DNA from 3 places in the Pseudomonas bambusae genome. Region 2 is predicted to be linked to each of the others. Evidence: predicted binding sites of a transcription regulator. Region 2 holds the regulator's gene; each other region holds the start of a gene.
The links. Region 2 encodes sigma-54, which starts transcription at its own class of promoters, with help from an activator protein. Its sites were predicted from a motif close to ANTGGCATNNANNTTGCTNT; they were not measured.
Positions count from the first base shown of each region.

Region 1 (6,085 bases), 3.2 Mb from region 2:
GTGTAGGTGCTGGTGTCAGCCGGGTCGAACGCCGCGCCGGTGTTGATAAGCTGGGACGAATCAAGGTTGGACGCGATGGAAATCGCCGAGGTGGCCTTCGGCGCCATGTTCGAGTTGTCGATCTTGAGGTCGGTCAGCACGCCGGTCATGACGTTGCCGTTGCCGTCAGTGGCATAGCCCTGCAGACGGTTGCCGTTGTTGTCGATGATGTTGCCGGACGTATCGGTGTGGAAGTTGCCTGCACGGGTGTACAGCTTCTCACCGTTGTTGCTCATCATGAAGAAACCGTTGCCGTTGATGGCAAGGTCCAGGTCACGGCCGGTGCCGGTGGTCAGCGAACCCTGGGTGAACTGCTGGGTCACCGCTGCGGTACGCACGCCGCTGCCCACGTCGGTGCCACCGGAGGTGCCACGGATGGATTGCGCGTATTGGTCAGCGAATTCCGCACGGGAGGCCTTGAAGCCGACCGTGGCGACGTTGGCGATGTTGTTACCCGCCACGTCCAGACTTTTGTTCGCTGCGTAGAGCCCACTCAGACCGATATTGAAAGACATGTATCACTCCTGCGCCGTCGAGTCGGCTCTAGATTCCGATTTGTTGAACTTTGGTCAAGGCAATGTTGGTGCCGTTGGCCAGATTGAGAGTCAGCGGGCTGCCTGCCGTGCCCATGGTCACGCTGTTGACGGTCGCGGGCAGGTAGGTGGTCAGACCGGTGTTCTTGCCATCCAGCGAACCGGTCGCCTCGAAGCTGAAGTTGCCGGAAGGCACGGTTTCGCCCGCGTCGTTCTTGCCGTCCCACGTGAAGTTGGTGGTGCCGGCCTTCTGCTCGCCCAGATCCAGGGTGCGCACGACGGTGCCGGTGCTGTCCTTGATCTTGACGGAGGTGAGGGTACTGGTCGAAGGCAACACCGCCTGACCGGTCATGCCTTTGGTGGTGTCGACGGAGGTCGAGGTGCCGTCGATGATCACCGAGCGACCCACCAGAGACGACGCCTGCAACGCTTGCGACGACTGATACATGCCACCGATGGCATCGACGGAGGTGCTCAGGTTTTGCAGGCTTTCCACGCTGCTGAACTGCGCCAACTGAGCCACGAACTGGCTGTTGTCCTGCGGGTCCAGCGGGTTCTGGTTCTGCAGTTGCGTCACCAGCAGTTTCAGAAAGGAATCCTTGCCGAGCGTGCTCGCCCCGGTGGAAGAGTCGCCAACCTTGCCCGAGGTCGCCGTCTGCAGCGACTTGAGGTAGTCGCTCGATGTGTCGTTATTTACAGCCGTCATGGCGTTCGCCCCTTATCACTGACCGAGGGTCAGGACTTTTTGCATCATTGTTTTTGCGGTGTTCATGACTTCCGCGTTGGTCTGGAACGAACGGCTGGCCGAGATCATGTCTGCCATCTCGTTGACGACGTTGACGTTCGGGTAATACACGTAACCGTTCTTGTCAGCCGCCGGATGGTTGGGCTCGTAACGCGCTTCCAGGTTGGACGCGTCTTCGACGATGCCGGAAACCTGCACGCCGGTGCCCGCCTGGCCTTGATCTTCGAACAACGAAGCGCTGCCTCCCGACTCCTGCCCCTGAAACACGGTGGCAAACACCGGGTGACGGGCACGGTAGGTCTTGTCCATGCTGGACGAGACGGTTTCGGCGTTGGCGATGTTACTGGCCACGGTGTTCAGGCGAGTGTTCTGGGCACTCATGCCGCTACCGGCAATATTGAAAACACTGGATAGAGACATGAATTACTCTCCGCGCAGGGCTGAAACCAGCCCTTTGAACTTGCTGTTGAGCAGGGTGAAGCTGGCCTGGAAGCCAATGGCGTTTTCCGCGTAATTAGCGTTCTCGACCTGAGTGTCGACGGTGTTCTGGTCAAGCGACGGCTGCGACGGCGTGCGGTACAGCAGGCTCGCTTCGCCGGCGTCCATGCCACTGGCTTCGATGTGGTGGCTGTTGGTGGTGTTCAAGGCGAACGTGCCGTTCTTGGCCTTGTCACTCTCGGCCGCCAGCACCTTGGAAAAATCCAGGTCGCGCGCCTTGTAGTTAGGCGTGTCGGCGTTGGTGATGTTGTTGGCCAGCACTTCGGCACGTTGGGCGCGGAAGTTCAGCGCTTTCTCGTGAATGCCCAGTGCGTTTTCGAAGCTGATGCTCATGTCGGGAACCTTTATCGGTTGACCAGATGTTCGTGACAGAGAGATAGCAAGCGGCGTGCCACTTTCCAAAACACCCGTATTCATGGGGTTTCAAAGGACTTGCACCGTGGCAATGCCAGAAAAGCGGCAAGTGATTTCCGCTGTCGGGGAGGAAAGCGGCAAGCGGGGTGTCGTTTTTTTGCCGGTGGGGCGCGCTGTGAGTTCAACTGTAGGAGCGAATTCATGCGCGAAAGGCCCGCACAGGCGACATCTCTGTCGCCCTTCAATCTTTCGCGAATGAATCGCTCCTACAGGGAAATGGCGACAGGCCCCAAAAAAAAAACCCCGCCGAAGCAGGGTTTCAAGACCATCGCCCAACCCACCATCACTTGGCCTGGTAAATGATCCCCGGGCTGCACTGCACCATCTGGTAATGATCCGGCAAACCGTTCAATGCCTCCGACGCCCCGAGGAACAGATACCCGCCCGGCTTTAGCGTCGCATGAATGCGCAGCAGGATGTCCTTCTTCACCTCGGCGGAAAAGTAGATCAACACGTTCCGGCAAAACACGATGTCGAATTTACCCAGCGCCGCATAGCTGTCCAGCAGGTTGAACGAACGGAACTCGACCCGGCTTTTGATCGGCGTCTTGACGGTCCAGCGGCCGGGCGTTTTCTGATCGAAATAGCGTTGCAGGCGATCGGGCGAGAGCCCACGGCCAATCGCCAGGCTGTCGTACTCGCCCGTCTTGCAATTGTTCAACATGCTGCCCGACAGGTCCGTCGCGACGATCTGCGCACCGGCCTTCAATTGCCCCGGATTGCTGCGCTCGAACTCATCGATCGACATCGACAACGAGTACGGCTCCTGCCCCGACGAACAGGCCGCCGACCAGATGCGTGGACGCAAGCCAGGGCTGGCCTTGATCTGCTCCGGCAAGACCTTGCTCTTGAGCACCTCGAACGGATAGGTGTCGCGAAACCACAACGTTTCGTTGGTGGTCATCGCGTCCACCACCTGCTCACGCAAACCACTGCGGGGCTGGCTCTGGATACGCTGGATCAACTCACCCAGCGACTTGATGCCCTGCTGCTCCATCAGCTTGTTCAGGCGGCTGGACACCAGATACTGCTTATTTTCACCCAGCAAAATGCCACAGGCTTTTTCCAGGAAGACCCGGAACTGTTCAAAATCCAAATTACCTGTAGACATGCCGCCTCTCAAATCATGTGAACAGCCAGGAGGGAACGCCCCTCCTCAACTGATATCTGCCGCCTTGATACGCTCTACCACTCTAGCTGCCAGATCGTCCGGCCGGAACTTGGCCAGGAAATCATCGGCGCCCACCTTCTTCACCATCGCCTGGTTGAAGACGCCAGACAGCGAAGTATGCAAGATGATGTGCAGCTTCTGCATGCGCGGATCGTTGCGGATCTCGGCAGTCAAGGTGTAGCCGTCCATCTCCGGCATTTCAATGTCGGAGATCATCATCAGAAATTCTTCTTCGGGCTTCTTGCCCTCGTTCACCAGGTTGCGCAGGAACTCCAGCGCCTGACGACCGTCGTTCAACGCCGTGACTTCAACGCCCACGGTCTGCAGGCAACGGGTGACCTGCTTGCGCGCCACCGAGGAGTCATCGACCGTCAGCACTCGCAGGGAAACGGCCTTGTGCTGGACTTCCGCACTGACCACACCCGCCGAAATGTTTTCCGACACGGGCGCCACTTCGGCGAGGATTTTCTCCACGTCGATGATTTCCACCAACTGGTTGTCCAGACGCGTCACGGCCGTGAGGTAGTGATCGCGACCGGTGCCCTTGGGTGGCGGATGAATGTCTTCCCAGTTCATGTTCACGATGCGTTCGACCGAATGCACCAGGAAGCCCTGAATCTTGGTGTTGTATTCGGTAATGATGACGAACGCATTGTCAACGCTGCCCAACGGGGCCGCACCCGTTGCCATTGCCAGATCGAGGATCGGAATGGTCCCGCCACGAATATTTGCCACTCCGCGCACAATCGGACTGGATTTGGGCATATGGGTAAGTTTTGGGCACTGAAGCACCTCTTTTACCTTGAACACGTTGATCCCATACAACTGCTTGCCATCCAGACGGAACAGCAGCAGTTCAAGGCGGTTCTGCCCTACCAGTTGAGTGCGCTGGTTCACTGAATCCAAAACACCAGCCATGCCCCACTCCTTCCCAAAACGACCAATTGCGCACTGCCCCATCGGCAAGCGGCACGGGCCTTGCTATTTACCTGTCATGAACACACAAACGACAGTATCCCGACACCCGGCCTCCGCCCTTCGCAGTCTTGTCAGCCTGCTCATGGCGGCGTGTCTGCTCTGTGCCGCCGGGATCAGCCGTGCGGACAATGTGACCTTGCCTGAACAACTTATCGGCGTCACCCAGGGCTTTCTTGAATTCACCGTCGAAGACTATTTGGCCACCAGCCAGACCGCCGGTCGTTACGAGATCGAGGTCAAGCAGCTCGACCCTCGCTTGCGCATGGCGCATTGCGACAAGGATTTGACAGCGTCACTGGAAAGCCCCGCCCAACCCATCGGCCGGGTCACCGTCAAAGTACGCTGCGAAGGCAGTGCTCCATGGACGGTGTTCGTGCCCGCCCAGGTACATCTGTTTCGCAATGTCGTGACGGTGGTCCGCCCAATGAAGCGAGATGCCATCGTTTCTGAAGGCGATGTGGCGCTGCGCGAACGCGACGTAGGGCAGCTGGGGCAAGGCTTTCTTGATTCCCTCGATCAGGCGGTCGGGCAGAAAGTGGTCCGACCAACGGTCATCGATCAGATTCTGACGCCCGTTCACTTGGAGCAGCCGCAAATGGTGCACAAGGGCGATCAGGTGGTCATCAGTGCGCGCAGCGGCTCGATGAGTGTGCGCATGCCCGGCGAGGCCCTCTCGGATGGCGGCTTCAACGAACAGATACGGGTGAAAAACCTGAATTCGAAACGCGTGATCAAGGCCAATATCGTGGCCCCCGGTCAGGTCGAGGTGCCTATGTAAACGCTGATGTCCTCTGGCGCTACGCTTGCGCTTTTCCTACACTCGGAACCCATACGCCTGATACGCAGTCCATTTGAGACTGTTTTCGTATAGGCCCTAAAGTTATTCCGGGTTTGGCCGAAACCAAGGCAAGCGTCCTAGAACCCAGAGGTTTTCAATCATGGTCATCGACTTCAGTCGTTTGAATAGTTCCACCACCGTTGGAGGTACGACACGTACTCCTAACGCCAAGGAATCCAGCAAAACCGACGCCGCGGCGACGGTCAGCACTTCCGAAAGCGTCAGCGGCAGTGGCGAGACAGTACATTTGAGCAGCGAAGCTCAACAGTTGCAGAAGATCACTGATTCGTTGCGTGATCAGCCCGTCGTCAACAGCAGCCGTGTCGCTGAGTTGAAGCAGGCTATCGCCGACGGCAGCTACAAGGTCGACAGCAACCGTGTTGCGAGCAAAATGCTTAATTTTGAAGCCCAGCGCTAGCCCCCGGTCCGCGCAGGGGCTTCTGGACGCTTAAATCCCAGGGCATGCGATGCAAGACACTACTTTGCTTCAACTGATCACGGACGATATTGCGCCAGCCCAGCATCTGCTGGAGATCCTGAAGGCCGAGTCATTGGCGCTGCATGGTCGCAATATGGTCGAAATGGAACACATCCTGGCGCAGAAACAGGCGTTGGTGATCGTGCTCGAACAGCACGGACGCAGACGCTCGCAACTGTTGTCGAGTCTTGGCCTGCCCGCCAGTCGAGCGGGACTTGAGGAAGTGGCTAAACACTCGTCAGTGGGTGAGGCGTTATTAACAGCGGGTGATGAACTGAGTGCACTGATAGCCGAGTGCCAAGCGGCCAATGAACAGAACGGCGGCCTGATTCAGTTACAGCAACTGACCACGGCACAGCAACTCAGAATCCTCAACGGTGGCGACACTCCA
Region 1 is NZ_CP151650.1:4,787,333-4,793,417, forward strand. It holds gene flgE (flagellar hook protein FlgE) at 1-554, opposite strand, end outside; gene flgD (flagellar hook assembly protein FlgD) at 583-1,278, opposite strand; gene flgC (flagellar basal body rod protein FlgC) at 1,294-1,737, opposite strand; gene flgB (flagellar basal body rod protein FlgB) at 1,741-2,148, opposite strand; gene cheR (protein-glutamate O-methyltransferase CheR) at 2,513-3,340, opposite strand; gene AAEO81_RS21850 (chemotaxis protein CheV) at 3,386-4,318, opposite strand; gene flgA (flagellar basal body P-ring formation chaperone FlgA) at 4,461-5,156, shown strand; gene flgM (flagellar biosynthesis anti-sigma factor FlgM) at 5,317-5,634, shown strand; gene AAEO81_RS21865 (flagellar protein FlgN) at 5,684-6,085, shown strand, end outside.
Region 1: a site for sigma-54 is predicted at 4,366-4,385, ahead of flgA (flagellar basal body P-ring formation chaperone FlgA). Genes of this name have one in related genera too.

Region 2 (6,085 bases):
AAGTCGTACGTGACGTCAGCCTGTCCATCGACAGCGGCCAGATCGTCGGTCTCCTGGGCCCTAACGGCGCAGGCAAGACAACGTGCTTCTACATGATCGTCGGCCTGGTTCAGGCCGATCAGGGCCGCGTGCTGATCGACGACCAGGACGTGAGCCACCAGCCGATGCATGGCCGTGCTCGCGCCGGTATCGGCTATCTGCCGCAGGAAGCGTCGATCTTCCGCAAGCTGTCGGTGTCGGACAACATCATGGCGATCCTCGAGACCCGCAAGGAGCTCGATCGCGCAGGACGCCGCAAAGAGCTGGAAAGCTTGCTGCAGGAATTCCATATCACACACATCCGCGACAACCTCGGGATGAGCCTGTCCGGTGGCGAACGCCGCCGAGTGGAAATCGCACGCGCACTGGCGACGTCGCCGAAATTCATTCTGCTGGACGAACCCTTCGCGGGCGTCGACCCCATCTCCGTGGGCGATATCAAGCAGATCATCTACCATCTCAAGGCGAAGGGTATCGGCGTTCTGATCACCGACCACAACGTCCGTGAGACACTCGACATCTGCGAAACGGCTTACATCGTCAACGATGGGCAACTGATTGCAGAAGGCGATTCCGAAACCATCCTGGCCAACCAGTTGGTCAAGGAAGTGTATCTCGGTCACGAGTTCCGCCTGTAAACCACGCAATGGCAAGGGGTTGGTCGGCGAACGCAGCATGCGCCTCATCGCCAACCTCGCATAAATTGTCATTACACCCTAGGCAAACACTCCGGGTTCAGGCATATAATTTGCTTAAGTTGGCGCCTCGGCGCCCCTAGTAGTGGATGGCGCCCATGTGCGCCGGCGAATAAGGTGTTAAGCCCCTGCCATGAAACCTTCGCTAGTCTTGAGAATGGGCCAGCAGCTGACGATGACACCGCAGCTGCAACAGGCCATCCGCTTACTCCAACTGTCGACGCTGGATCTCCAACAGGAAATTCAGGAGGCACTGGAGTCCAATCCGATGCTGGAGCGCCAGGAAGAAGGCGACGATTTCGATAATGCCGACCCCATGGCCGACAATATCGAGCAAAAGCCCAACCCTGACGTACAGGAACCGACCTACCAGGAATCCGCGCCCACCGTCGACAATCTCGAAGACGGCGAATGGAGCGAAAGCGAGCGTATTCCCAACGAACTGCCCGTCGATACGGCCTGGGAGGATGTCTACCAGACGAGCGCCAGCAGCCTGCCCAGCAATGACGATGACGAGTGGGATTTCACCACGCGCACGTCGGCGGGCGAGAGCTTGCAAAGCCATCTGCTTTGGCAACTGAACCTGGCACCGATGTCGGATACCGATCGTTTGATCGCCGTCACGCTGATTGACTGCATCAACAATCAGGGTTACCTCGACGAATCCCTGGAAGAGCTGCTGGACGCCTTCGACCCGGAACTCGACATCGAGCTGGACGAAATCGAAGCCGTGCTGCACCGCATCCAGCAATTCGAGCCGGCTGGCGTCGGCGCCCGCACGCTTAGCGAGTGCTTGTTGCTGCAACTGCGCCAGCTTCCGGCCAAGACCAAATGGCTCGCCGAAGCCCAGCGACTGGTCAGCGACTACATCGACCTGCTTGGCAGCCGTGACTACGCGCAGCTGATGCGGCGCATGAAGATCAAGGAAGATGATCTGCGCCAGGTCATCGAACTGGTCCAGAGCCTCAACCCACGCCCTGGCTCGCAGATCGAATCCACCGAAGCCGAATACGTAGTGCCAGATGTCATCGTGCGCAAGCACAATGAGCGCTGGCTGGTCGAACTCAATCAGGAAGCCGTTCCCCGCCTTCGGGTGAATCCGCAATACGCCGGTTTCGTGCGCCGCGCCGACACAAGCGCCGACAACACCTTCATGCGCAACCAGTTGCAAGAAGCCCGCTGGTTCATCAAAAGCCTGCAAAGCCGTAACGAAACCCTGATGAAAGTGGCGACCCAAATCGTCGAGCATCAGCGGGGCTTTCTGGAGTATGGCGATGAGGCGATGAAGCCGTTGGTGCTGCACGACATCGCCGAGGCGGTGGGCATGCACGAATCGACGATTTCACGCGTCACCACGCAGAAATTCATGCATACACCCCGTGGTATTTACGAACTGAAGTATTTCTTTTCCAGCCACGTCAGCACCTCCGAAGGCGGCGAATGCTCGTCCACTGCCATTCGCGCAATCATCAAAAAACTGGTTGCTGCGGAAAATCAGAAAAAGCCGTTGAGTGACAGCAAGATCGCTGGTTTACTGGAGGCACAAGGCATTCAAGTGGCCCGTCGCACAGTCGCCAAGTACCGCGAGTCCTTAGGAATCGCGCCGTCCAGCGAACGCAAGCGACTGATGTAGAGGTCACAAGCCACAGCGTTCCAGTGGCAGGCAACCAAGCCTGCCTCTTAATGCACTGGCAACGAAGGAGAAGCTGTATGCAAGTCAACATCAGTGGACACCAACTGGAAGTGACCAAGCCCCTGCGCGAATACATCGAGCTGAAGCTGAAAAAGCTCGAAGGGCATTTTGACAAGATTACGAACGTGCAGGTGACGATGGCCGTCGAGAAGCTCAAACAGAAGATCGAGGCCACCCTGCATATCCACGGTGGAGAGGTCGTTGCCAATGCCGAACATGATGACATGTACGCGGCGATCGACCTGCTCACTGACAAGCTCGACAGACAATTGCTCAAGCATAAGGAAAAGCAGCAAAGCATCCTCAAAGGTGCGGCAGCTCGCTGACACTCCCCATCCATGATCCGACTTGAAAATATCCTGACCCCTGGCCGTTCCCTCGTGAACGTGCCAGGCGGCAGTAAAAAAGCCGTTCTCGAAGAGATTGCCAAACTGATCGGGCAACAAGTGCCCGAATTCGACTGGCAAACCGTCTACGAAAGCCTTATCGCCCGTGAAAAACTCGGCTCCACCGGGTTTGGTAACGGCATCGCGATCCCCCATTGCCGCCTGAAAGGCTGCACGGCGCCTGTGAGCGCGGTGCTGCACCTGGAACGCCCGGTGGACTTCGACGCCATCGACGGCGCGCCTGTGGATCTGCTGTTCGTGCTGCTCGTCCCGGAAGCGGCCACCGACGCCCACCTCGAACTGCTGCGTCAGATCGCCAGCATGCTTGACCGCGCTGACGTGCGCGCCAGCCTGCGTGGTGCCAAGAGCAGCGAAGAGCTTTACAACGTCGTGCTCAACGTCCAGAACGGTCACTGATCATGCGCATGATCATCGTCAGCGGTCGCTCCGGCTCCGGCAAGAGCACGGCCCTCGATGTTCTCGAAGACAGCGGTTTCTACTGCGTCGATAACCTGCCGGCAGGCCTGCTCCCCGAGCTTGCCGAGCGCGCACTGATCAATACCGAACTCGCTGAGCCGTTGTTAGCGGTCTCTATCGACGCCCGGAACGTGCCCAGCCACCTGACCCGTTTTCCGCGAATGCTCGAAGAGGTCCGCGCTCGCCACATTCAGTGCGACGTGCTGTTCCTCGACGCTGAAGAGTCCACACTGCTCAAGCGCTTCTCTGAAACGCGCCGCCGCCATCCGCTGAGCAATGCCACGCGCTCGCTGGCCGAAGCGATTCGAGATGAAAAAACCTTACTGGGGCCGATCATCGACCTGGCCGATCTGACCATCGATACGACCCACCTGAACCTTTATCAGCTGCGCGACACGTTGAAGCTGCGTCTGCTGAACAAACCCGAACCCGGCACCGCTTTCCTCATTGAATCCTTTGGCTTCAAACGCGGCATGCCCGTGGACGCGGATCTGGTGTTCGACGTGCGCTGCCTGCCCAACCCCTACTGGAAACCCGAACTGCGTGAGCAATCGGGACTCGACCAGCCGGTGGCGGACTATCTGGCCGCGCAACCCGATGTCGAAGAGATGTTCCAGGACATCTCGTCATACCTGACCAAGTGGCTGCCGCGCTTCGCTGCCAGCAACCGCGCCTACGTTACCATTGCCATTGGCTGCACCGGCGGACACCACCGCTCCGTCTACCTGACCGAACGCTTGGGTCAGGTCCTGCAACAATCGCTCAAGAATGTTCAGGTTCGCCACCGCGACCTAAGCTAAGGACCCCCAACGCGATGCCCGCTCACCAAATCACCATCATCAACAAGCTGGGCCTGCATGCCCGCGCTGCCGCCAAATTCGTCGGCGTTGCCGGCAAGTACCCCTGCCAGATCCGCGTGGGCCGCACTCCGGACAGCATGGTCGATGGTAAAAGCATCATGGCCGTCATGATGCTGGCTGCAGGGAAAGGCACCGAAATACACCTGCTGACAGAAGGCGACGACGAACACGCCGCACTGGAAGGTTTGATCGAACTGATCAACAACAAGTTTGATGAAGGGGAATGAAGGTTGGCCGACCTTCGCCAGATCCGTTATTCCTGAAACACAGCCCGACGGTAAGCCGGGCTTCTCAGGATCGAGCATTACCCCTTCGTTTCGCGCCTGAACACTGCTGGCAATCACTTCCGGACTTTTCAATCCTCGCCGGACTTGATCAATCCCCCCGAAGCATCTTTAATCCAACGCTTTGAAGCACCACGTACCGACCCATTCACCTTCAAGCATGGACCGGCTTGGACAGACTGCTAACGCCTGCGTCAACGGGCATCAATAGCTGAATTGCTGACAGAGCTGATCGATGACATTCACCCCCGCCTCGGTGCACAGAGCCTGGTCTCGCCCGGAAAAAATGCTGATGTCCGGCAGTGTACTGGCGGTGGTGGCGATTTTGATGATCGTGGCCTCGTTGTTGATTCGCGAGCACGGAAGCGCCACCGAGAGCGCCGTGCAGTCGGCCAATAACGTGGTGCAGCTGATCGACGCGGACGTGCAGCGTAATGCCGAGCTGTACGACACGTCGCTGCAAGGCATGATTGCAACCTGGCAAGACCCTGAAGTCATTGCGCTAGCGCCTCAACTTCGTCAGCTGGTCATCTTTGATCGCTCGACCGCAGCGCCGTATAAAGGCGATCTGGTGATTCTGGACGAAACCGGTGACATCGTGGCGGACTCGCTGTCCGTCATCCCCCGAGAAGACAATTTTTCTGACCGCCCCGTTTTTCAACAGCACCGCGAGAGCGCTTCGACGACCATGCGCGTGGGCGGCCCGTTCAAGGCACGCTGGGGCTTCAAGGACTGGTGCATCAGTTTCAGCCGCCGCCTCCCCTCGCCCGATGGCCGATTCATCGGCATCGCCAGTGCATCGATGCGGTTGACGTACTTCAACCAACTGTTTCGTGGGCTGGACATCGGCAAAGGAAGCACCGTCAATTTGATCAGCGCAGACGGCATATTGCTGGCCCGACAAGCCGAGCAACCCGACAAATACGCAATTGGCCGGGACTTCAGCGGGCTTCCCAACTTTCAGCGAATCCTCAAGACAAACAGCGGAAGCTTCACGGCCGTATCAGACCTGGACGGAACAACTCGGCTGTACACGTTCTCACGCGTGGGCGACTTGCCGCTGATCGTCATCGTGGCCCAATCGAAAGACGTGGTGTACGCCGTCTGGAAACGCAACGCGGCGCTGGTGGCGGGCGCGACGAGCCTTTTGTGCCTGGGCATCCTGTGGCTGTCGTACCTGTTGGGTAAACAGTTGAAGCTGCGACACCTCGCAGAACGGGAGTTGGCTGAGCTGGCCTCGACGGACGGCCTGACAGGGCTGGCAAACCGGCGGCGACTGGATCAGGTATTTCGACAGGAGTGGTCCAGAGGCATGCGCTCCGGTAAACCGTTGTCATTGCTGATGATTGATGTCGACCACTTCAAGGCATTCAACGACCGGCACGGCCATCACGGTGGGGACGTGGCGTTGCGCAACGTGGCCCAAACCCTGGCCAATACAATTCGTAGACCCGGTGATCTGGCGGCGCGCTATGGCGGCGAGGAGTTTTTGGTGGTTTTACCGGAAACAGATTTGCAGGGCGCCAGAATCATCGCCGAAAAGATCAGGGTTGCGATTGAATCGCTCCCGCCCTATGCCGGAGACAGGCATTCCGTCACCGTCAGCATTGGTATCGCCTCGCGCCAGCCCAATGCGGGCGACAAGCAGGCA
Region 2 is NZ_CP151650.1:1,321,094-1,327,178, reverse strand. It holds gene lptB (LPS export ABC transporter ATP-binding protein) at 1-677, shown strand, start outside; gene AAEO81_RS05990 (RNA polymerase factor sigma-54) at 868-2,367, shown strand; gene raiA (ribosome-associated translation inhibitor RaiA) at 2,445-2,753, shown strand; gene ptsN (PTS IIA-like nitrogen regulatory protein PtsN) at 2,766-3,230, shown strand; gene rapZ (RNase adapter RapZ) at 3,233-4,090, shown strand; gene AAEO81_RS05970 (HPr family phosphocarrier protein) at 4,105-4,377, shown strand; gene AAEO81_RS05965 (sensor domain-containing diguanylate cyclase) at 4,670-6,085, shown strand, end outside.

Region 3 (6,085 bases), 2.8 Mb from region 2:
TGATCAAGATTCCGACCGTGCTGGCAGAAGCGGTCATAACTCGGATCGCCCAACGCCAACACGGCGTAGCGCAGCGATTCCAGTCGCTGTTGTTGCGCACTCAGGGCCTGCCAGAAACCTTGGCCGTTGTCTGGAGAGTCGCCGTCGCCGAAGGTGCTGCTGATCAGCGCGATGTTGCTGACTTCACCCAAGCGCTTCGCCGAAAAACTGTCCATCGCCGACACTTGAACCGGCACGCCTGCCGAGCGCAAACGTGAGCCGAAACCTTTGGCCAACGTCTCGGCATTGCCGGTCTGCGAGGCCCACAACAGGGTCAAGAGTGGCTCGCCCTCAGCCTCGTCCACGGCGTCATCTTCTGTCTGCGGCAGGTCGAGAAAGCGATGACCGATCAGCTCGACCTTTTTCAATGCAACCGCGCAGAACTTGAATTCCGGCTGCCGGGAAATCGGGTCGATGGCGTCGCTGGTCACAACGTTTATAGCGAGGTGTTCACCGTACACGTCATTCCAGTGAAACGGCGCGAAGCAATTGCCGGGACGCACGCGGTCGGTGATCACGGCGGGCAACACGGCGTGGCCTCTCGCTGAGCGGATTTCCACCGCATCCTTGTCGGCGATGCCCAACGCAGCGGCGTCGTCCGGGTGAATCTCGACGAAGGGGCCGGGGTTGAGTTTGTTCAGGGTCGCGACCTTGCCGGTCTTGGTCAGCGTGTGCCATTGGTGCTGCACGCGGCCCGTGTTGAGCACCATCGGAAAGGTATCGTTGGGCAGTTCGGCGGGCGGCATGTGCGGACGCGGCAGAAACACCGCCTTGCCGTTTTCGGTGGCAAACACAATGGCGGGACGCTGGCCGCTCTCGTCCTGTTTCAGCGTCTGACTGACGCCATCGTTTAGGTAACGATTCGGGTTGCGGGTGCCTGGGTCGTCCGGCGCGCAGGGCCATTGCAGTGGCTGTTGGCGCAAGCGCGCATAGCTGGCGCCACGAATGTCGTAGCCGGTTTTCGGGTTCCAGGCCTGTTTGATTTCCTCGAACACGTCTTCCGCCGAGGTGTAGCCGAAGGCGTCGGCAAAGCCCATTTCACAGGCCACGTGGGCGATGATTTGCCAGTCGGGCAAGGCCTCTCCCGGCGCATCGACGGCCTTTTGCGTGAGGTTCAGGTTGCGCTCGGAGTTGATCATCACCCCTTCGGATTCTGCCCATAGCGCGCCCGGCAGAAGAATGTCAGCGTAGCGGTTGGTTTCGGTGTCGAGGAAGGCGTCCTGAGTAATGACCAATTCGGCAGACTGCAACGCTTCGATCACCGTAGCGCGGTTGGCGACGCTGGCGACCGGGTTGGTGCAGATAATCCAGCAGGCTTTGATCGCGCCGTCGCGCATCTGCTCGAACATATCGATGGTGCCGCCGCCAACGGTCTGGCCGAGGCTACTCTGGGGGATCGACCACAGCGCTTCTATAAAGGAACGGTCCTGTTCAACGAGGACCGAGCGCTGTCCGGGAAGTCCCGGCCCCATGTAGCCCATTTCCCTACCGCCCATGGCATTGGGCTGGCCGGTCAGGGAGAACGGGCCACTGCCCGGCTGGCAAATCGCGCCGGTCGCCAAGTGCAGGTTGCACAACGCGTTGGTGTTCCAGGTGCCATGGGTGCTCTGGTTCAGGCCCATGGTCCAGCAGCTCATCCAGTCCGGCGCCAGGCCGATCATCGCAGCCGCCTGACGAATATCGGCCTCGGCCAGTCCCGTCATTCGCGCCACATGGGCGGGCGTGTAATCGGCCAGAAACGATGGCATCGCCTCCCAGCCCTGGGTATAGGACGCGATGAAGTCGGCATCAATATCGCCATTTTCGTACAGCAGGTGCAGCAGGCCGTTGAGCAACGCGAGGTCAGTCCCCGGCTTGATCTGCAAAAACAGGTCGGCTTTGTCCGCCGTGGCACTGCGACGGGGATCGACGACAATCAGCTTCGCCCCCGCCTTGACCCGATCCATCATGCGCAGGAACAGGATCGGGTGACAGTCGGCCATGTTCGCGCCGATCACGAAAAACAGGTCGGCCTTATCGAAATCGTCGTAGGAACCGGGCGGGCCATCGGCGCCCAGCGACAGCTTGTACCCGCTGCCCGCACTGGCCATGCACAGCCGTGAGTTGGACTCGATGTTGTGGGTGCGCACGAAACCCTTGGCCAGTTTGTTGGCCAGGTATTGCGCTTCAAGGGACATTTGCCCGGAGACATAAAAGGCCAGCGCGTCCGGACCGTCGCGATCGAGGATCGTGCGCAGGCGCTGAGCGGTTTCGCGGATCGCCACGTCGATGGGTGTGCGCACGGGGTCTTGGCGGCGCTCGTGACGCAGGTAAGCTGACTCCATGCGTCCGGATTCGGCAATCGCCTGGCCGCAGGTGGTGCCCTTGGTGCACAGGCGACCGTGGTTGGTGGGGTGGTCTTTGTCGCCGCTGACCTTGATCACGCGGTTATCTTCGACCTGCATGACGATGCCGCAGCCGACGCCGCAATAAGGACACACACTTCGCACGCTGCTGCTCGCCATCTGCACGTTTCCCGAGGCCAAAAAAAAGGCGCCCTGTCCTCCTCCGTCTTTAGAACGGGGAGTACACGGCGCCTTTGTCGTGAAGGACGGCAATCTGCGTTGATTGCCTTTGCAGGTGACATTGCAAGGGACAGGCCAGCGGGTTGAATATCGCCGGGAGGGGCGCAGGCGCTCGGCGATGGAGGCTTTGGGCGTGCTGCCGCGGGCACGGCGTGCTGCCACAGGTTGGGGCGATTGGGGCGAAATCGCACCGATTGCGTGCCGGTCGATCACCGTGTAGGAGCGTGGCTTGTCCCGCGATCGGCGACGCAGTCGACGTGAAAATTGGCGACTCTGTCCTGTCAGATACACCGTATTGGCCGGGTTTGCTGCCGCTGCGCGCCAGATCGCGGGACAAGCCGCGCTCCTACAACCGTCCCTGCGCCAGCGGTATGGCACACCCATTGCTACATCCCTTCCAAGTCCAGCCACACATGCGCGGCTGGCGGCTCTGGCGGGTCAACGACGATCTGCCGCCGGGCTCAGCACGTTGCCGGCGACACCGCTGTCGCGACAACCCATAAAGAACAGGCAAAGGCGCCTGGAACCGAGAGGTTCCGGGCGCCTTTTTTTGCGTTTGAAAAACCTGATTGGCTTAGGCCGGGAATCGATATGAACACTACTGTCGCCTCGCTTGATGATCTGCAAACCCTGATCGTGGTCGGCAACGGGATGGTCGGTCATCACTGCGTCGAGCAACTGATCGCCGCCGGTGCCCTCTCGCGCTATCGCGTTCACGTCTTCGGCGAGGAAGGCCAGCGCGCCTACGACCGCGTGCACCTGTCCGAGTATTTCGGCGGTCGGGATGCCGAGTCGCTGGCACTGAGCGACGCCTCGTTATATGAACAGCTCGGGCTGACCCTGCATCTGGGCGTGCCGGTGCTGGAGATTGACCGGGTGCGCCGCGAGGTGATCACCGCCCAAGGTTGCTTCGGCTACGACAAGCTGGTGCTGGCGACCGGGTCTTACCCTTTCGTGCCGCCCATCGAAGGCGCCGAGGGTCATTCGCGTCTGGTCTATCGCACGCTGGACGACCTGGACACCATTCGCGCCGCTGCCTGTCAGGCGAAGCGCGGGGTGGTGGTGGGCGGCGGCTTGCTCGGCCTCGAGGCCGCGAACGCGCTGAAATCCTTGGGTCTGGAAGCCCACGTCGTCGAATTCGCCCCGCGCCTGATGCCGGTGCAACTGGACGACTTCGGCGGCGCGGCCTTGAAAGCCCGCATCGAAGCTCTGGGCGTGGGTGTGCATCTTTCCCGCGCCACGCAGTCGATCAGCAAGGGTGAGCAGTACCGTTATCGGATGAATTTCGCAGGCGACGAATTTCTCGAAACCGACTTGATCGTATTTTCCGCAGGCATTCGTCCGCAAGACGCCCTCGCCCGCCACTGCGCGCTGGAACTCGGTCCACGGGGTGGCATCGCCATCGACGAACATTGCCGCACCAGCGATGCCGACATATTCGCCATCGGAGAATGCGCGGCCTGGAACGGCAGCGTGTTCGGCCTGGTCGCGCCGGGGTATCAGATGGCGCGCAATGTCGCCGCGCAATTGTGCGATCTGGACGCCGAGCCATTCTTCGGTGCCGACATGTCCACCAAGCTCAAGCTGCTGGGCGTAGACGTCGGTTCGATTGGTGACGCCCATGGCGCGCTGACCGGCGCACGCAGCTACCGCTTCATCGACGAAGCCACGGCCAGTTATCGTCGTCTGGTGGTTTCCGCCGATGGCAAACAGGTGCTCGGCGCCGTGCTGGTGGGCGACAACAGCTATTACGACACCCTGCTGCAATACGCGCAGAACGGCATCAAGCTGCCTGCCGACCCGTCGAGCCTGATCATGCCGCAAAGCGCAGGCGTGCCGACGCTGGGCGCCGACGCATTGCCCGCCACCGCGACCATCTGCTCCTGCCACAACGTCAGCAAGGCCGCGATCTGTTCGGCCATCGACGGCGGCTGCACCGACCTCGCCGGACTCAAAGCCTGCACCAAGGCGGCGACCGGGTGCGGCGGGTGTGCGGCGCTGCTGAAAAGTGTCTTCGAACACGAACTGACGGCCCGTGGCGTGGCCGTGGACAAGAGCCTGTGCGAACACTTCGCCTACACCCGGCAGGAGCTGTACGCCTTCGCACGGGTGGAAAACATCGAGACGTTCGAGCACATGCTAGCTCTCCACGGCAAAGGCCATCTTGGTTGCGACATCTGCAAGCCAGCGGTCGGCTCGATCCTTGCGTCTTGCTGGAACAAGCCGATCATGGACCCATCCCTGGTGCCGTTGCAGGACACCAACGACACGTTCATGGCCAACATGCAGAAGAACGGCACCTATTCGGTGGTCCCGCGCATCCCGGCGGGAGAAATCACCCCGGACGGTCTGCTGGCGATTGGTGCGGTGGCAAAGAAATACGACCTGTACACCAAAATCACCGGCGGCCAGCGCATCGACCTGTTTGGCGCGCAGCTGCATGAATTGCCGGACATCTGGGCCGAGCTGATCGCCGCCGGGTTCGAGACCGGGCATGCGTACGGCAAGTCGGCGCGCACCGTGAAGTCCTGCGTGGGCAGTACATGGTGTCGGTATGGCGTGCAGGACAGCGTGAGCATGGCGTTGCGCATCGAGGACCGTTACAAGGGCCTGCGCTCGCCGCACAAACTGAAGTTTGCCGTATCGGGTTGCACCCGCGAATGCGCCGAAGCCCAGAGCAAGGACATCGGCGTGATCGCCACCGAGAACGGCTGGAACCTGTACGTGTGTGGCAACGGCGGCATGCGCCCGCGTCACGCCGAGCTGTTCGCCACGGACCTGGATGACGAGACGCTGATTCGCTACATCGACCGGGTGTTGATGTTCTACATCCGCACTGCCGACAAGCTGCAACGCACGTCGGTCTGGCGCGAATCGCTTGAAGGCGGGCTGGATTACCTGAAAGCCGTGGTCATCGACGACAGCCTGGGGTTGGCCGTCGAGTTGGAGGAACAAATGCAGCTGGTGGTCGATCGTTATGAATGCGAATGGGCGAATGCGCTGAAGAGCCCGGAAAAGCTCAAGCGCTTTCGCACTTTCGTCAACGACAAGAGCGCCGATCCGGATATCCATTTCGTCAAGGAACGCAGCCAGCGTCGCCCGGCCCGCAGCCACGAACTCAACCTTATCCCTGTCGAGGAGATCGCACGATGAACCAGGTCCACGCGTCGATGAAAGACCTTTCGCACACCCAGGCCTGGCGCGCCGTCTGCGCTCGTCAGGATCTGGTGCTCAATTCCGGCGTCGTGGCGCTGATGGGCAACGTGCAAGTGGCGCTGCTGTACGTCGCCTCCATCAGCGGCACCCCGCAGTTGTTCGCCGTGGACAACCGCGACCCGGTGTCGGGCGTGAACGTGATCGGACGCGGATTGATCGGCAGCCTGGCCGGGGATCTGGTGATCGCCTCACCTTTATATAAGCAGCATTATCGGTTGGACGACGGCACATGCCTGGAAGACCCGGCGCTGAAGTTGCGGACGTGG
Region 3 is NZ_CP151650.1:5,276,765-5,282,849, forward strand. It holds gene AAEO81_RS23915 (bifunctional nitrate reductase/sulfite reductase flavoprotein subunit alpha) at 1-2,543, opposite strand, end outside; gene nirB (nitrite reductase large subunit NirB) at 3,195-5,756, shown strand; gene nirD (nitrite reductase small subunit NirD) at 5,753-6,085, shown strand, end outside.
Region 3: a site for sigma-54 is predicted at 2,974-2,993, ahead of nirB (nitrite reductase large subunit NirB). Genes of this name have one in related genera too.